3 regions of the Synechococcus sp. OH30 genome follow, and region 2 is predicted to be linked to each of the others. Evidence: predicted binding sites of a transcription regulator. Region 2 holds the regulator's gene; each other region holds the start of a gene.
The links. Region 2 encodes NtcA, which controls nitrogen genes in cyanobacteria. Its sites were predicted from a motif close to GTANCNNNNGNTAC; they were not measured.
Positions count from the first base shown of each region.

Region 1 (5,347 bases), 140 kb from region 2:
CAGTAGGGCGAAGTGGGTTCGCGCATGCGCTCTCTTTTTCCTCCGGCAGCGTGCATCCTAGCAGCAGAAAGCTGCCTTGGCTCAACGGACGGGATCGAGGCGCTGCTGCAAGATTTGCGCTGCCAACAGCACATCCAGGGGGGTGGTCAGCTTTAGGTTAGACTCCTCCCCTTCCACGATGTAAACCGGCCAACCTAGCTTCTCAAATAGAGCTGCATCGTCAGTAACCTGCCACCCCTTGGCCAGCGCCTCTCGATGGGCTTGCCACAGCAGCGATAGGCGAAACCCCTGCGGCGTTTGGGCTGCCCACAGCTGGCTGCGCTCCGGTGTCGTTTGGACTTGAATGCCGCTGGGGCCAGTCTCGGCCACTTTAATCGTGTCTTTGACAGGGATCGCCGCCACCAAGCCATCCACCTGCTGCAAGGCAGCGCTGCAGCGATCGAACAAGTTTGGCGTGGCCAGGCAGCGGGCTCCATCGTGGATCAGCACCCGTTCTACTGTCCCTAGGCTATAGAGATACTCAACTCCTCTGTAAACCGACTCCTGCCGCGTTGCCCCCCCCGGCAAAAGCTGAACCGGCTTGGCTGGAGCAGTTGTTGCCACAATTTCCTCAATGGCCGGCCAGTCATGGGGCTGGGCCAGAATCCCAATCCACTCGATGGAACAAGCCCGAGCTGCAGCTTCCAGCGTCCAAGCCAAAATTGGCCGGCCTAAGAGTGGCAACAGCAGCTTGTTGACCGCCGCCCCCATCCGCTTGCCGCTGCCCGCTGCTGGGATCAACAGGTGCATAGATTGACAAGAACCTCCAGCCGCATTCTAGTTGACAAGTAAGCTAGGGGGGCCGAGCCTGGCCCCCTTTAGGTTTGCCAGCGCAGTTCGACAGGCTCAAGGTTGCTCCAATTCGGCGGCAGCAGTTACAAAGTCAGGGTAAGCCACGTTACCGTGCTCGCCCACATCCAAGCCGGCCATCTCCTCTTCGGCACTGGTGCGCAGGCCAACGGTTACCTTGAGGAGCAAAAACAGGATCAAGCAGGTGAGGAAAGGCCAGAAGAAATAGGCTAGAGCGCCCACAACTTGTACCCCAAATTGCGCCCAGGTCACCCCTGAGTTGGCGTGGGCAAACCAAGGGATCCCTGCTGCCAACACCCCCCAGATACCGCAGGTGCCGTGTACCGAAATCGCCCCCACCGGATCGTCAATCTTCAGCACCGTATCCAAAATCACCGCCGAGATGACCACCAGGATCCCGGCCACCGAACCGATGATCAAAGCTCCCACAGGGTGGACAGTGTTGCAAGGAGCAGTGATCCCTACCAAGCCGGCCAGCACCCCGTTGGCGGCAAAGGTCATATCCGGCTTGCCAAAATGCACCCAGCAGGTAACCATTGCCCCAATGGCCCCTGCCGAAGCGGCTAGCAGCGTGTTCATGGCAATCCAGCCGATATCGGGGCTGGCGGCTGTGGTCGAGCCGGCGTTGAACCCAATCCAACCCAAGGTGAGGATGAACACCCCCAACATCCCTAGAGGCAGGTTGTGGCCGGGAATCGCCCGTGGCTCCCCATTGGGGCCGTACTTGCCGATGCGAGGGCCAAGCACCATGGCCCCGGCCAAGGCGGAAGCGCCCCCCACCAAGTGCACCACGCCCGAACCGGCAAAGTCGATGAAGCCCAGATCTTCCAGCCAGCCGCTGGTGCCACCGTTGTAGTCGCCAAACAGCCCATTCCAAGCCCAGCCCCCCGAGATGGGGTAGATCAGTCCAGAGATGACGACAGAGTAGATGAGGTAGGCCACGAACTTGGTGCGCTCCGCCATGGCCCCGGAAACAATAGTGGCAGCGGTGGCGGCAAACACCATCTGGAAGACGAAGAACGTAAAAGGCCAGTCCCCTGCTTCGTGGGCTTGCTGCCAACTGAAAGCAAACCAGCTCCTACCAAAGAAGCCAGCATTTTCTCCAAACATCAGACCAAACCCGATGAACCAAAAGGCGCAACAGCCCATGCAGAAGTCCATCAAGTTCTTCATCATGATGTTGGCGGCATTCTTGGCGCGGGTAAAGCCCGTCTCCACCATGGCAAACCCCGCCTGCATGAAGAACACCAAGGCTGCCCCCACCAGCGTCCAGACGGTGTCAGCATGTTTCTGCACGACTTCCGCGTCCTGGGCGCAGGCGCTCTCCTGACCCAATAGGAAAACTAGTGAAATCGTCAGAGCAGCAGTTAAGCCCCCCTGAGTGGGTCGGCAGAGCCACTGCAGTACTTGGCCTTTGAGTCTTTGGATCATGGTTGTCGACATGCTTTTCCGCTCAACTAGAGAGACGCTACTTTTGGCAATGCCAAAAAATGAAACAGAATCCAGCTTCCCCCTCAACAAGCCAGGATGAGGCTGAGGAGAGAGGCAACCTAGGCCCCAAAAACAACTTTTTTACAAAGCATCTCGGTTGACTTCACCAGTGCGGATGCGAATGGTTTTCTCGACAGGGCTGATGAAAATCTTGCCGTCCCCGATTTCGCCAGTGCGAGCGGCTGCAATCAGCTTCTCCACCACCGTATCCACCAGCTCATCTTCAACCACGATCTCCACCTTCAGCTTTTGCAGGAACTCGACTGTGTACTCGGATCCCCGATAGCGCTCAGTTTGCCCTTTCTGCCGGCCAAACCCCCGCACCTCCGTTACGGTCATGCCAACAATTCCGGCATTCACTAGGGCTACCTTCACCTCATCAAGCTTGAAGGGCCGAATGATAGCTTCAATCTTTTTCATTGGCTGTCTCTGCCCCAGAGAGCTCCGCTCACTTCTAGCATCGCTGCCACCTGCAAGTTGTAACTCCAGATACAGTTTTGAGCCGAGGGGCCAACCCCGAGAACATATTACAGGGAAAGCTGCTTCGAGGAAGCCAAGTTGGCTGTGATGAGAGCCACGGCCAGCCACCACAGCATTTGCACCTGGGGACGGTACCAGATGGTGTCCACCAGGCCGTGGGCCATCATGCCGGTGCAGGCTGCTAAACCTGCCGCCACCCACAGGCCCTGGGGATCCCGGCAGGCAAGTAAACGTTTCCAGCCTCTCCAGCCGTGATCCCAGAGCACCAGGAGGAACCAAGCAAAAGCCAGGGATCCGACTAAGCCCGTCTCCAAGGTAATCTGGAGCGGCACCGAGTAGGCCGCCAGAGCGCTGAAGTTGCCCCGCTGGTAGAGGGGATAGACGCGGCTGAAGGCGACATTGCCAGGGCCGATCCCCAAGATGGGAAAGTCGCGGATCATCTCCAGCACTGCCGCCCAGACGTTGAGGCGAAAATTGTTGCTGGTATCTAGCCGTCCCCAAAAAAGGCTCTGAGCCCGCAGCCGCAAGGGGCGTACCGTCAAGATGGCAAGCAGCAGCGCGGCTGCGCCCCCTCCCAAGAGAGCCGGCACCGTCCAACGCTGCCAACGGGCCGGCAGGCGGGGGGTGTACCATTGGGCCAGCAGCAGGGCCATCATCCCCAGCGCTGCCAGCCCCCCAATCCAGGCACCGCGGCTGTAGGTCAGCACCAGACAGACAAGGTTGACGGCGGTTGTAAACCCCACCAGAAGCTTGATCCCCCAACCCGGCCAGAGGCAAATGCCAGCCAGCCCCAAGGGGAGGAGAGGAACCAGGTAGCCCCCATACAGGTTAGGGTTGCGCAGATAGCTGTACACCCGCGTCAGGCCCGCCAAGCCCGATTCTGGATCCACCCAGGTGGCCAGTTCGGCCGCCCCGTAGAAGTACTGCCGCAGGCCGTAGATCCCTATCCCCAGGCTGACCAAGAGCAGGGATCCAACAATCCCATCTCGGAATCGGGGTTGGCGCAGCAGACGATGCAAAAGCAGATAGCCCGCCAGGTAAAGCGTCAGCTTCAGCCAGCCATCCCGCGCTGCGTAGGAAACCGGCGAGAGGAGCGTTGCCAGGGTGGCAATTCCCCAGAAAAGGCCCAGGGGCAGATGGACAGGTAGCCCAGTCGGGGTTTCCACCAGCCAGCCCAAGACCACAAGCGCCGCCATGGCCAGCAAAATCAGACCGAGGATGCCGGTGGAGCTTTGGGAGGAAAAGACCCAGTAGAGCAGCACCAGGCCCAGGCCAATCCCGTCCAAGGCTTGGACGAGTAAGCTACCTTGGCCCCAGTTTTTCAGGGATCCCGACAGGCGGCCCAAAAAGCTGCTCTGCCACCAGGAATCGATAGGAAAATCCTGCAGCAGCAGAGCTTGCCACAGTTGCCTTGCTTGTTCCATTGCCGCTTTCCAGCCCGCTTGCCTCCGCTCATCTTCCGAGTTTATCTCCCCAGCGGCCAAGGGCAGGGACGTCAGGGCAGGCGGGATCCCTCCCTCTGGAAGTGGAGGACTCTAGCTGCTTCGGGAGCACGTTAGGTCGAGAGTTGGCTCCTAGCCTTGCCACGACCAACCTCAAAGTGCCCTTTAGGCAACCGAGGCTAGCGGCTGGAGCTGGGAGCTCTTAACCTCTTCAGAGCTGGAAGGGGGAACTCCTGCTGCCGACTGATCTGCTTTGAAAAGCGGGGAATTGCAATAATGAATTTGCACACGAGTAGGCCGGCCCAAGCCCAAAGCGGATCCCAGGCAGCGCGCTAAAACCTGCACTTTGAACTCCAGTTCGCTAATGGTGTCCATCTACTTGCGGCCCTCCCTCCGACCCCATCTCTAAGCCCAGCTTAGGAGAAGATTGAGGATAGTTCTTCAGTGGGAATACAGAATTTGCCAAGCTAGATCATGCAAAGCTGGCACTCTTTTTAGAGAGAAAAAAAGCTGAAACTCGGCCAGGCTTTCTCCGGAAGATCCCGGACAAGTTGATTAACATAAGTAAATGCCTAGAGAAACTAGGGAAAAAAGCTGGAGACCAAGCTGAAGCGACGTGGGGAGTATGCCCGTCTACCTTTACTGGGGAGATGATAGCTATCGCCTCCTGCAGGCGGTGCAAGAGCTGCGCGATCAGGTGCTGGATCCTGAGTGGGCCGCCTTTAACTACGATCGCCTGCCACCGGAATCCACCCTGGCCGGACTGAACCTGGCCATGACGCCGCCTCTGGGATCCAATGCCCGCCTCGTTTGGCTGGAGGAAACAACGCTCACCCAGCAGTGTTCGGAAGAGTTAGTAAGAGAACTGGAGCGGACGTTAGCTTCTTTACCCCCCACAACCCATCTGGTCTTGACCGCCAGCAGCAAGCCGGATGAACGTCTCAAATCCACCAAACTCCTCAAGCAAAGGGCCATTGTCCGCGAGTTTTCCCAACTGCCCCCCTGGGACGAAGAGGGCATTCTTAAGCAGGTACACCGCGAGGCCCGACAGCGGGATCTCAAGCTCAGCCCAGAGGCAGCGCAGA
Region 1 is NZ_JANSIP010000003.1:109,759-115,105, forward strand. It holds gene cobM (precorrin-4 C(11)-methyltransferase) at 1-26, opposite strand, end outside; gene ispD (2-C-methyl-D-erythritol 4-phosphate cytidylyltransferase) at 82-789, opposite strand; gene NW830_RS04815 (ammonium transporter) at 886-2,292, opposite strand; gene NW830_RS04820 (P-II family nitrogen regulator) at 2,422-2,760, opposite strand; gene NW830_RS04825 (IctB family putative bicarbonate transporter) at 2,868-4,244, opposite strand; gene holA (DNA polymerase III subunit delta) at 4,888-5,347, shown strand, end outside.
Region 1: the regulator NtcA is predicted to act here: its motif matches at 2,820-2,833, upstream of NW830_RS04820 (P-II family nitrogen regulator).

Region 2 (5,347 bases):
TGGCGAATGTGCAGATCCAGCAGCCAGCAGACCAAAGCGCCCTTTAGGTAATAGGAAACCTGGCTGTTGAGGCTATTTTCGTGGGGACGGTAGAGCTTGATCCAAGCGTCGAAACTGGACTCCTGCAGCGATTGCACGGCCCGACCCGGAGTACGCTGCAGCTGGCCAATTCGCTCAGATAGGATCTGTAAAAACTCTTTGGCGGTGAGGAGCCCTGCCCGCAGCAAGATCACGTTTTCGTAGTAGCTGGTCGCCCCCTCGCAAAACCACAGACAGTCCACATAGTTTTCTTGGTTGTAGTCAATTTTCTCCAAAGCCAGAGGGCGCAGCCGCTTGACGTTCCAAGCATGGAAAAGCTCATGGGCCAGCAGCGCCAAAAAGCGGCGGTAGGACTGGGGCTGATGCAGCTCCAGGCCAGAATAGTTGAGGGTAGCACTGTACTTGTGCTCTAGGCCGCCAAATCCCCCTGGGGACAAATGCACAATAAACCAGTAGCGGTCGTAGGGCAACCCGCCAAAAAACGCTGCAGTGGCCCGGACAATTTTCTCAGCATCGGCCACCGCTTGCTCCAAATCCAGGGTGCCTGCTCCCCAGACCACGAAGTAATGCGGGATCCCTTCCACTGCAAACGACCGCAACTGGTGCAGGCCCACCTCCACCGGACTATCCACCAGCTCGTCGTAGTCTGCCGCCAGGAACGACCAGCCGGCATTGGGATCCTCAGCGGCGGGCAAGGGCTGCAAGCTGGTGGCGACACGCCAGTCGGGTTGAGGAGGGATCACCGTCAAGGTGTAGGGTTCCCGCTCGCGGCCGAGCACGTAGAGAAAGAGCGCTGCCCCGTTGAAATAGGCATGGGTGAGATCCAGATGGTTGGTGCGCACCGTCAGCTCATAGGCATAGACCCGATAGCGGATGGTGACCGCCGAACACCCCGCTGGATTGACCTCCCAGGTGTTTTTATCAACCTTTCGCCAGGCCAAAGGGCTCCCTTGCTCGCTCAGGGCTTGAAACTCCTGCACATGGCGGGCATACTCCCGCACTAGGTAGGATCCCGGCGTCCACACTGGCAGCCGCAGCCGCAGAGGCACCTCCGGTTCCACTTCGCGAATCTGCAGCTCCACCTCCAAAAGGTGGTTGGCTGGCTCTGGCATCCGTACTGTAAAGTGCTGGCGGCTATGGCGAGAGAGGGTGGCAATCCCCATACGATCTTCCCCTACCGCAACAAGAGAAATGTAGCTATTGCTACAAAGATATCCAGAGTCTAGGGTAGTCTTCGAATCGTAGGCAGCTTGATCTGGGTTTAGGAGTTGATCCTAGAGATAAACTGACCTTGAGAGGTTGTCGAATCCCGTGGTGGCCGTTGCAGAAAAATCTCTCATTGCAGCCTTTAAACAGCTAGGAGGGCCTCACCATCCTCCAGTTATCGAAACCTTTGAACGTGGCAAGACCATTTTCCTCCCCGGCGATCCGGCGGAGCGGGTTTACTTTTTGGTCAAGGGAGCTGTTAAGCTGTCGCGGGTGTACGAAATGGGGGAGGAAATTACTGTCGCCCTCCTGCGGGAAAACAGCATTTTTGGGGTGCTCTCCTTCATTACCGGGCAGCGCTCCGACCGCTTCTATCATGCCGTAGCCTTCACTCGCGTCGAGCTGCTCTCTCTGCCCATCGAGCAGGTGGAAAAGTCTGTGCGGGAGAACGCTGAGCTGGCCATGCTGCTGCTCAAGAGCTTGGCTTCTCGCATCCTGCAGACAGAGATGATGATTGAAACACTGGCCCACCGCGACATGGCCTCCCGGCTGGTTAGCTTTTTGCTGATCCTCTGCCGCGACTTCGGCGTGCCCGGTCCCAATGGCGTGACCATCGACCTCAAGCTCTCTCACCAGGCCATTGCCGAAGCCATTGGCTCAACCCGCGTCACCATTACCCGTCTCTTGGGAGAGTTGCGCAAGAAGAACTACATTTCCATCCACAAGAAAAAGATCACTGTCCACGACCCAATCCAGCTAAGCTATCGCTTTGCCTAGGAGGAGGACCTGGCCCCACGGCCGTTTCCGGGAATGGCCGCACCACTGGTTGGCGGGGTGATCCCTCCCTGCAGGAGAGGGAGGCAGCAGCAAGCAAACCCCTACTTAACCGCCGGCGGCTGAGGGCGGTTCTTGGGGAGAGGCTTGCTGTTGAGCCAAGGCGGCCAGGATCTTTTCTCCCATCTCGCGGCAGCCTACAAGGGTCATCCCCTCCGAGTAGATGTCGGCGGTGCGGTAGCCCTGGGCCAAAACTGTCTCAACGGCCTGTTCGATGCGGTCGGCAGCTTGGGGCTGATCCAAAGAGTAGCGCAGCAGCATTGCCCCAGAGAGCACCTGGGCAAGAGGGTTGGCCTTGTCTTGACCGGCAATATCGGGAGCTGAGCCATGGACTGGCTCGTATAGACCAGGGCCGGCAGCTCCCAAAGAGGCGGAAGGCAACATGCCAATGGAGCCAGTTAGCATGGCTGCCTCATCGGAGAGGATATCCCCAAAGAGGTTCTCTGTCAGGATGACGTCAAACTGCTTCGGCCAGCGCACCAACTGCATAGCGGCGTTATCAACATACAGATGGGACAGCTCCACGTCAGGGTATTCCGCTGCCACGGCATTGACCCGCTCCCGCCACAGTTGCGACACTTCCAGCACATTGGCCTTATCCACCGAGCAGAGCTTGCGCCGCCGCTTGCGGGCCAGTTCAAAAGCCATGCGGGCAATGCGGTCCACCTCGGCCTCAGTGTAGACCATGGTGTTTACGCCGCGTCGGGATCCTTGGGCATCGACGAAGATCCCGCGGGGCTGACCAAAGTAGATGCCACCGGTGAGCTCGCGCACCACCACCAGGTCGATCCCGGCCACCACCTCCGGCTTGAGGGAAGAGGCCTCCACCAGGGGCGGAAAGATCTTCACCGGACGCAAGTTGGCAAACAGCCCCAAGCCAGCCCGCAAGCCCAGCAAAGCCTGCTCAGGGCGCTTCTCCCGCGGCAGGGCGTCGTACTTGAAGTCGCCAACTGCTGCCAGGTAAACAGCATCGCTCTCCTGGGCCATTTTCAAGGTCTCTGGGGGCAAGGGATCCCCAGTGGCTTCGTAGGCTGCTCCACCAATGAGGCCCTCCTGCCACTGGATGGAAAACCCCATCTGAGCGGCCACTGCATCCAAAACCGCCCGCCCCACCTGCATGATTTCGGGGCCGATGCCATCGCCGGCTAGAGCAGTAATCCGGTAGATGCGGGGAGCAGGAGGGGGAGTACTCATGCGGGATCGCGGTAAAAGGAATGCGTAGCGATATTACCACCACTCGGCCCAGCAGTACCCACAAAAAAGTGCAGCCCAGCCTTTGGCCTGCTGCACTTGTGCGGTGTCAACCTACCCGCAGCTCTAGAACAAGCCCAGAGTAACCCACTTGTCCAGAGGCAGGGTGGCACCAATGCCTAGGTAGAGGGTTACCAACGTGCCAAGCAAAAACACCGTTGTTGCCACTGGACGGCGCAGTGGATTCTGGAACTTATTGACATTTTCAATGAAAGGCACAAACAGGAGACCTACGGGAATAGCTAACATCAGAGCAATGCCCAGGAGCTTATTGGGAACCACGCGCAAAATGTGAAAGACAGGGTAGAGGTACCACTCCGGCAGAATTTCCAGCGGTGTGGCAAAGGGATCCGCCGGCTCGCCCACCCCCGCCGGATCCATGACCGCCAGGCCGACAATCACCCCAATCGTACCCAGGATGACCACCGGGAACATAAAGAGCAAGTCGTTGGGCCAAGCGGGCTCACCGTAGGTCATGTGGCCCATGTTCTTCTTCAGCTTGGCCAAAACTTTGGGGTTGTCCAGGTCAACTTTGCGTGTAATGACCTCAGTTGCTATTACTTGCTTCGAGACAGGCATAGCCGTTCTCCTTGTCTGGGGGAAAAGGGTTAGAAGAGAAACTTGGGGAGCGAACCGGCTAGGATTCACAAGGGTCCAGAAATGCCCTGGCGGCGGATCATCAGAAAGTGCATAGTCATGAAGACCGCCGTCAGCCAAGGCAACACAAAGGTGTGCAGGCTGTAGAAACGGGTGAGGGTGGCTTGGCCAACCGCCTCGCCGCCGCGGATAAGCTGGACCAGGGCATCACCCACCACTGGGATAGCGCTGGGCACTCCTGAAACAATTTTGACCGCCCAATAGCCCACCTGATCCCAGGGCAGCGAGTAACCCGTAACCCCAAAGGAAACCGTCAGCACCGCCAAGATTACACCGGTTACCCAGGTCAGCTCGCGGGGCTTCTTGAACCCACCGGTTAGGTAAACCCGGAAGGTGTGTAGGATCATCATCAACACCATCATGGAAGCACTCCAGCGGTGGATGGAGCGCAGCAGCCAGCCAAAATTGACCTGGGTCATGATGTAGTTAACCGATTCAAAAGCCTCAGCCACCGTCGGACGGTAGTAAAACGTCATGGCAAAGCCGGTGGCAAACTGAATGAGGAAGCACACCAGCGTGATGCCGCCAAGGCAGTAGAAGATGTTAACGTGGGGCGGAATGAATTTCCCGGTTGCGTCGTCGACGAAAGGCGTGATCTCTAGCCGCTCGTCTAGCCAGTCGTAAACCTTGCTCATGATACCTGCAATCTTTAAAGAGTTTGAAGCTGGATATCCAGGAGGGGACAAGCCCACTCCCACCAGCACTGTAACACAGTTTGTTAACACCCTCCTCAAACCAGGCTCAGCTGCAGCTCAGGGATCCGCCTCTCCGCCGGCAAAGCAGCTTCTAATATTGCGCTTTGTTAATTTTTCTTAGCATTTTGGGAGGCAATGCTGGCACAGCAGTCGAGAGAAGGAGAAATCCGTCGCAAGGGGTGGGGGATCCGCTGGGCCCTGCGCGTTCTCGTGCTGAGTTGCTTGCTCTGGGCAGGCCTGAGCCTTGGCGCCTGTCAGGTGCAGGCCAGCCGTTGGGGGGAGGAGCAGCAACTGTTGGCGCAGGCGTGGGCCTATGTGGATCGGGCCTACGTGGATCCAGGGTTCAATGGACAAAACTGGTGGCAAGTGCGGCAGCGCTTTCTCTCTCGGCCCCTGCAGGATCGCCAGGAAACCTACCGGGCCATTGAGGAGATGCTGGCAACCCTGGGGGATCCCTACACCCGCTTTTTGGATCGGGAGCACTACCTTAGCCTGCAGACTTCTACGGCTGGGGAGCTGAGTGGTGTCGGCTTGCAGATTGCCATCGACGAGCAGGGAGCAGTGCGGGTCATTGCCCCGATGGAGGGGACTCCTGCCGAACGGGCTGGGATCCAACCCCAGGATGAGATCCTGGCAGTGGATCAGGTGCCAGTGGTAGGGCTGAG
Region 2 is NZ_JANSIP010000003.1:250,057-255,403, reverse strand. It holds gene NW830_RS05490 (M61 family metallopeptidase) at 1-1,202, opposite strand, end outside; gene ntcA (global nitrogen regulator NtcA) at 1,351-2,022, shown strand; gene leuB (3-isopropylmalate dehydrogenase) at 2,128-3,273, opposite strand; gene petD (cytochrome b6-f complex subunit IV) at 3,397-3,909, opposite strand; gene petB (cytochrome b6) at 3,975-4,622, opposite strand; gene NW830_RS05465 (S41 family peptidase) at 4,818-5,347, shown strand, end outside.

Region 3 (5,347 bases), on a different contig from region 2:
AACCTCTCCTGCGTGGGGGCGGAGCCCTTGGCCGTAACCGACAACCTCAACTTCGGCAACCCGGAAAACCCGGTGGTGTACTGGCAGTTGGCCCTGGCCTGTCGGGGGATTGGGGAGGCCTGCCGTGCCCTAGGGACACCGGTAACAGGGGGGAACGTTTCCCTCTACAACGAGAAGGGATCCCAGGCCATCTACCCTACCCCCGTTATCGGCATGGTCGGTCTCCTTCCGGACTTGAAGTTGGTCTGTGGCCAGGGGTGGCAGCAAGAAAGGGATCTCATCTACCTCTTGGGATCCCAGGCTGTTACCAGTCTGGGCGGCAGCGAGTATTTGGCGGCAATCTACAACAAGGTCACGGGTCGGCCTGCCCCCGTGGATCTGGAGCTGGAAAAGCGCGTGCAAGCCGCCTGCCGCCACGGCATCCGGCAGGGGTGGGTGCGCTCCGCCCACGACTGTAGCGAGGGAGGACTGGCCGTGGCTCTGGCGGAAGCCTGCCTCAGCGGGGGCCGCGGTGCCAGTGTCTCTCTGGCTCCCGGATCCCTGCGCTGGGATCAGGCCCTGTTTGGCGAGGGATCCAGCCGCATCCTCGTTTCTGTCAATCCAGCCCAGCGCTCTCCTTGGGAAGCCTACTTAGAGTCACAGCTCCCCGGCCAGTGGCAACTGCTGGGACAAGTGGGATCCCCTGCCGATCCTTTGCTCTTGACAACTGCAGAAGGGGATCCCCTGGTGTCGGTTTCTTTAGCAGCCCTGCAGGTTGCCTACCACAGCGCCTTTGCCGACTAGCCGGATCTAGACTCCCTCATTTTGGTTCAGACAAATTGGCCTGGATCACCTCCCGATAGTAGGATTTGGGCTTAACACCCACCACCTGGGCCACCAGCTCCTTGTTTTTAAAAAACTGCACCGTCGGCGTACAGGTGACCCCGCCGGCTTCAGCAATCTCCGGATCCTTCTCGATGTCGATCTCCACCACGTGCAGCTTGTCGGCAAACTCTTCGATGACTTTGTTCAGGATTGGCCTGAGGGCATGACAAGGGGCACAGGTGGGAGCAGTGTACTTGACCATCAGCAGGCGATCGCTTTCGTGGTAGAGCCGCCGCAGGGCATAGCTCCCTTCATGGCAGGTCTTACTGAAATCCAGATCCTCGTGGCCGTTCTCCGCCACCGCAGCTTCCCCCGGCAACTCTGCCTCGGGAGGAGCCGTGGCAGGGCTGGGCTCAGGATGGCTCTGAGGGACGACGTGATACTCTTGGGCTAAGCCGTGTTCCGAGAGCCAGCGCTCCGCCAGCATGGCCGCCATACAGCCGCTGCCCGCCGCGGTGATGGCCTGGCGAAACTCGTGATCCTGCACATCCCCAGCGGCAAACACCCCCTCTACGCTGGTGGCTACCGATCCGGGGCGGGTGACAATATAGCCCACTTCATCCAGTTCCAGTTGCCCTTTGAACAGGTCGGTGTTGGGTTTGTGGCCGATGGCGTAAAATACCCCCCCTACTGCCATCTCCCGGATCTCGCCCGTCTGGTTGTTGCGCACCTTCACCCCCGTCAGGCGCTGGCCGTCACCCAGGACTTCCACCGCCTCGGTGTACCAGTGCACGGTAATCTTGGGGTGGTTGAGGACTCGGTCTTGCATGGCCTTGCTGGCCCGCATTTTGCCACTGCGCACCAGGATGTGGACATGGGATCCAAACTTGGTCAAATAGGTAGCTTCCTCGCAGGCGGTGTCGCCGCCGCCAATGACCACCAGCTCCACCCCCCTGAACATGGGCATGGCCCCATCGCAGACAGCACAGGCGGACATGCCGCGGTTCCAGTAGATCTCCTCTCCGGGCAGGTGTAGGCGCTTGGCTGTGGCCCCGGTGGCGATGATTAGGCTGTGGGTGCGCACTTCTCGCTCATCAGAGCGGACCACGAAAGGCCGCTGGCTGAGATCCACAAAGGTAACATCCTCGGGGTAGAGCTCTGCCCCCCACCGCTGCGCTTGAGCGCGCATGTTTTTCATCAGCTGGGGGCCGCTGATGCCCTCGGGAAAGCCCGGAAAGTTTTCCACCTCGGTGGTGGTCATCAGTTGCCCACCCGGGATCCCGCCCACCTGAAACCCCTCGAACACAACTGGCTTCAGCTTGGCCCGGCCGGCATAGATGGCCGCGGTCAAGCCAGCGGGCCCAGAGCCAATAATGACCACATTCTCAACCCGACTTTGCTCCGTCATCCTCTCTCTCCCCTTCTGCAGCTCTCTAAGTCAAACTCATAATGACTACGCTTTAGCCTAACACGACTCCGCAACCTCAGCGAGGTTGGGGCTCCCAGTCCTATTTTCGCTCTCGGCCAGGGCATTGGCCTGTCCGGGAACACCGGTGTAGCTTGCCAGTTGGCCTAGGCCTCTTCCCCTTGCAAGTAGCCTTACCGCAGGTTAGTGGAGAGAAGGCCGGAGGCAGGCCAGTTTCGTATCAGAAAATACAAAAAACTGGTGTCGGCCTTTCTAGGATGGGTGAGCGCTTTTGGCCTGTCTGGGTCAAAGCATGGGGATCATCGGCTGGGATCCCACCCCTAGTCTCAACGGCAACCCAAGTTAGGAGAGAGCGATGGCATCCACCCCCCAAGAAGTGCTCCAGATGATCCAGGACAACAATGTCCAGATGGTGGATCTCAAGTTTGTGGATCTCTTTGGCACCTGGCAGCATATCTCCGTCCACTCTTCGATGCTGACGGAAGAAGTTTTTAGCGAAGGGCTGCCTTTTGATGGATCCAGCATCCGAGGCTGGAAATCCATCAACGAGTCGGACATGTACATGGTGCCGGATCCCAAAACAGCCTGGATCGACCCGTTTTTTCAAGTGCCCACCCTCAGCCTTATCTGTAACATTATTGAACCGCGCACCGGCCAGCCCTACAGCCGTTGTCCGCGGAGCCTAGCAGCGCGGGCTGTGGCCTATCTGCAATCGACAGGGATTGCCGATACGGCTTACTTCGGGCCTGAAGCAGAGTTTTTCATCTTTGAAGATGTACGGTTTGACCAAACTCAGAACGCCGGCTACTACTTTGTCGATTCCATCGAGGGCCGCTGGAACTCGGGCCGAGAGGAAAAAGGGGGCAACCTGGGCTACAAGCCGCGCTACAAAGAGGGCTATTTCCCTGTGCCGCCCACCGATGCCCACCAGGATCTTCGTACCGAGATGCTGTTGACAATGGCCAAGCTGGGGGTGCCTATCGAGAAGCACCACCACGAGGTGGCCACCGGCGGGCAAGGGGAGCTGGGCTACCGCTTTGCCGATCTAATCACGGCTGCCGACTACATGATGATTTACAAGTACGTGATCCGGAACGTGGCCCGCAAGCACGGCAAGACGGTGACGTTCATGCCCAAGCCCCTCTTCAATGACAACGGCAGCGGCATGCACACGCACCAGTCCCTCTGGAAAGACGGCCAGCCCTTGTTTTACCAAGAAGGCAACTACGCCGATCTCAGCGAAACGGCTCTCTACTACATTGGCGGCCTGCTCAAGCATGCCCCAGCCATCCTAGCCTTTACCAACCCCACCACCAACTCCTACAAGCGCCTAGTGCCTGGGTTTGAGGCGCCGGTCAACTTGGCCTACTCGCAGGGCAACCGCTCCGCAGCCATTCGCATTCCAGTTACAGGCAAAAATCCCAAGGCCAAGCGGCTGGAGTTCCGCTGCCCCGATGCCACCTGCAACCCCTACATTGCCTTCTCGGCCATGTTGATGGCGGGGCTGGACGGGATCAAGAACAAGATCCATCCCGGCGAGCCCCTCGACAAAGATATCTACGATCTGGAGCCGGACGAGCTGGCCAAGATCCCCTCCACGCCCGGATCCCTGCTGGATGCTTTGGAAAACCTGCAGAAGGATCACGACTTCCTACTGGAGGGAGGTGTCTTTACTGAGGATCTCATCGAAACCTACATCGAGTACAAGATTGACAACGAGATCAACCCCATCAACCTGCGGCCTCACCCCTACGAGTTCGCGCTCTATTTCGACGCCTGATCGAGGTTCTCATTTGAAGCATTAGTTCTTGGCCACGGCTTTTGAACGGGATCCCTTCCTTTGCTGGAGGGATCCCTTTTTTTGATATTCTGGGGCCGAAGTCTAGAGGTTGGAGGGAGGGTTTGCAATGGAATGGCTTATTTTTGGTCTGTTCTTGGTTTTTGTTATCGGCCTTCTGGCGCTTGCCGCCTATCTAGAGAAGAAGCGTCGGGAAGCTTTGGAGCAGGTGGCCAGGAGCCTGGGCATGTCGTTTTCAGCGGAGCTACCCGAAGGGATCCGCTCCCGCTTGCTTCAGGCAGGCTTTGAACTATTTGAACGAGGCTACGCTCGACGTTTCTACAACTCAATGTCCAAGCGGCTAATCGATGGAACTGAGATCGGTGCCTTTGACTATAAGTACACCCGCGGTAGCGGCAAGAGTCGCAGCACTCATCGCCAGTCTGTTTTCTGGGCCTATTGCGAAGATCTACGGCTACCTCATTTTCGGCTACATCCGAATATTCCCCTGTTTCATGACATTGCCAAAGCCTTTGGCATGCAAGATATCAACTTCGAGGGCCACCCTAAGTTTTCCCGCAGCTACCTTTTGCGCGGAGAAGATGAGGCCAAGATTCGCCTGCGCTTCCATCCTAGTTTTCTTAGTTTTTTGGAGCAGCATCCTCCTTGTTGCGCTGAGGGATCCGGGCCGCAGCTTATTGTTTGGCGGGACGACCAACAGGTGAGTCCAGAAAAAATGGCAGACTGGCTGCGCTTCGGGGAAGAATGGGTGCAACGACTGCGGCTGCGTCGCGTTTAACTCTCTGGATCGCCCCTCAAGGCCACTCCCTGGGTATGATGAGAGGAAGAGTTTAAAAAACGTAACGTGTCTTCCTCATTGTCCCAGGCAGTTGTTCTCATTACAGGGGCCACAGGGGGCATTGGCAGCGCCCTGGTGCCTATGTTGGCCCAGGCCGGAGCCCATCTGGTGCTGGCGGCACGGCGGGAGGATCCCTTGCGCGCGCTGGCGGAGAAAGCGGTGTCCCTGGGGGCTGCCTCCGGGCTGGGGATCCCTGCCGATGTGACGGACTATGCCCAGGTGGAGGCCCTTGTCAACCAGACCCTACAAAGGCACGGGCGGATCGACGTGTTGATCAACCTGGCAGGAGCCGGGATCCTCAAGCCTGCCCCGCAAATTACCCCTGCCGAGCTGGAGCGAATGCTGGCGGTTAACCTCAAGGGCAGCTTCTACACCAGCCAACTGGCAGCCAATGCCATGCGGGAGCAAAAATCCGGCCACATCCTCAACTTCCCCGGCATTTTGGGCCGTCACCCTATGGCCATGGCTGCAGCTTACTGTG
Region 3 is NZ_JANSIP010000007.1:46,946-52,292, forward strand. It holds gene purL (phosphoribosylformylglycinamidine synthase subunit PurL) at 1-783, shown strand, start outside; gene trxB (thioredoxin-disulfide reductase) at 800-2,212, opposite strand; gene glnA (type I glutamate--ammonia ligase) at 2,586-4,010, shown strand; gene NW830_RS08960 (hypothetical protein) at 4,138-4,806, shown strand; gene NW830_RS08965 (SDR family oxidoreductase) at 4,873-5,347, shown strand, end outside.
Region 3: the regulator NtcA is predicted to act here: its motif matches at 2,448-2,461, upstream of glnA (type I glutamate--ammonia ligase).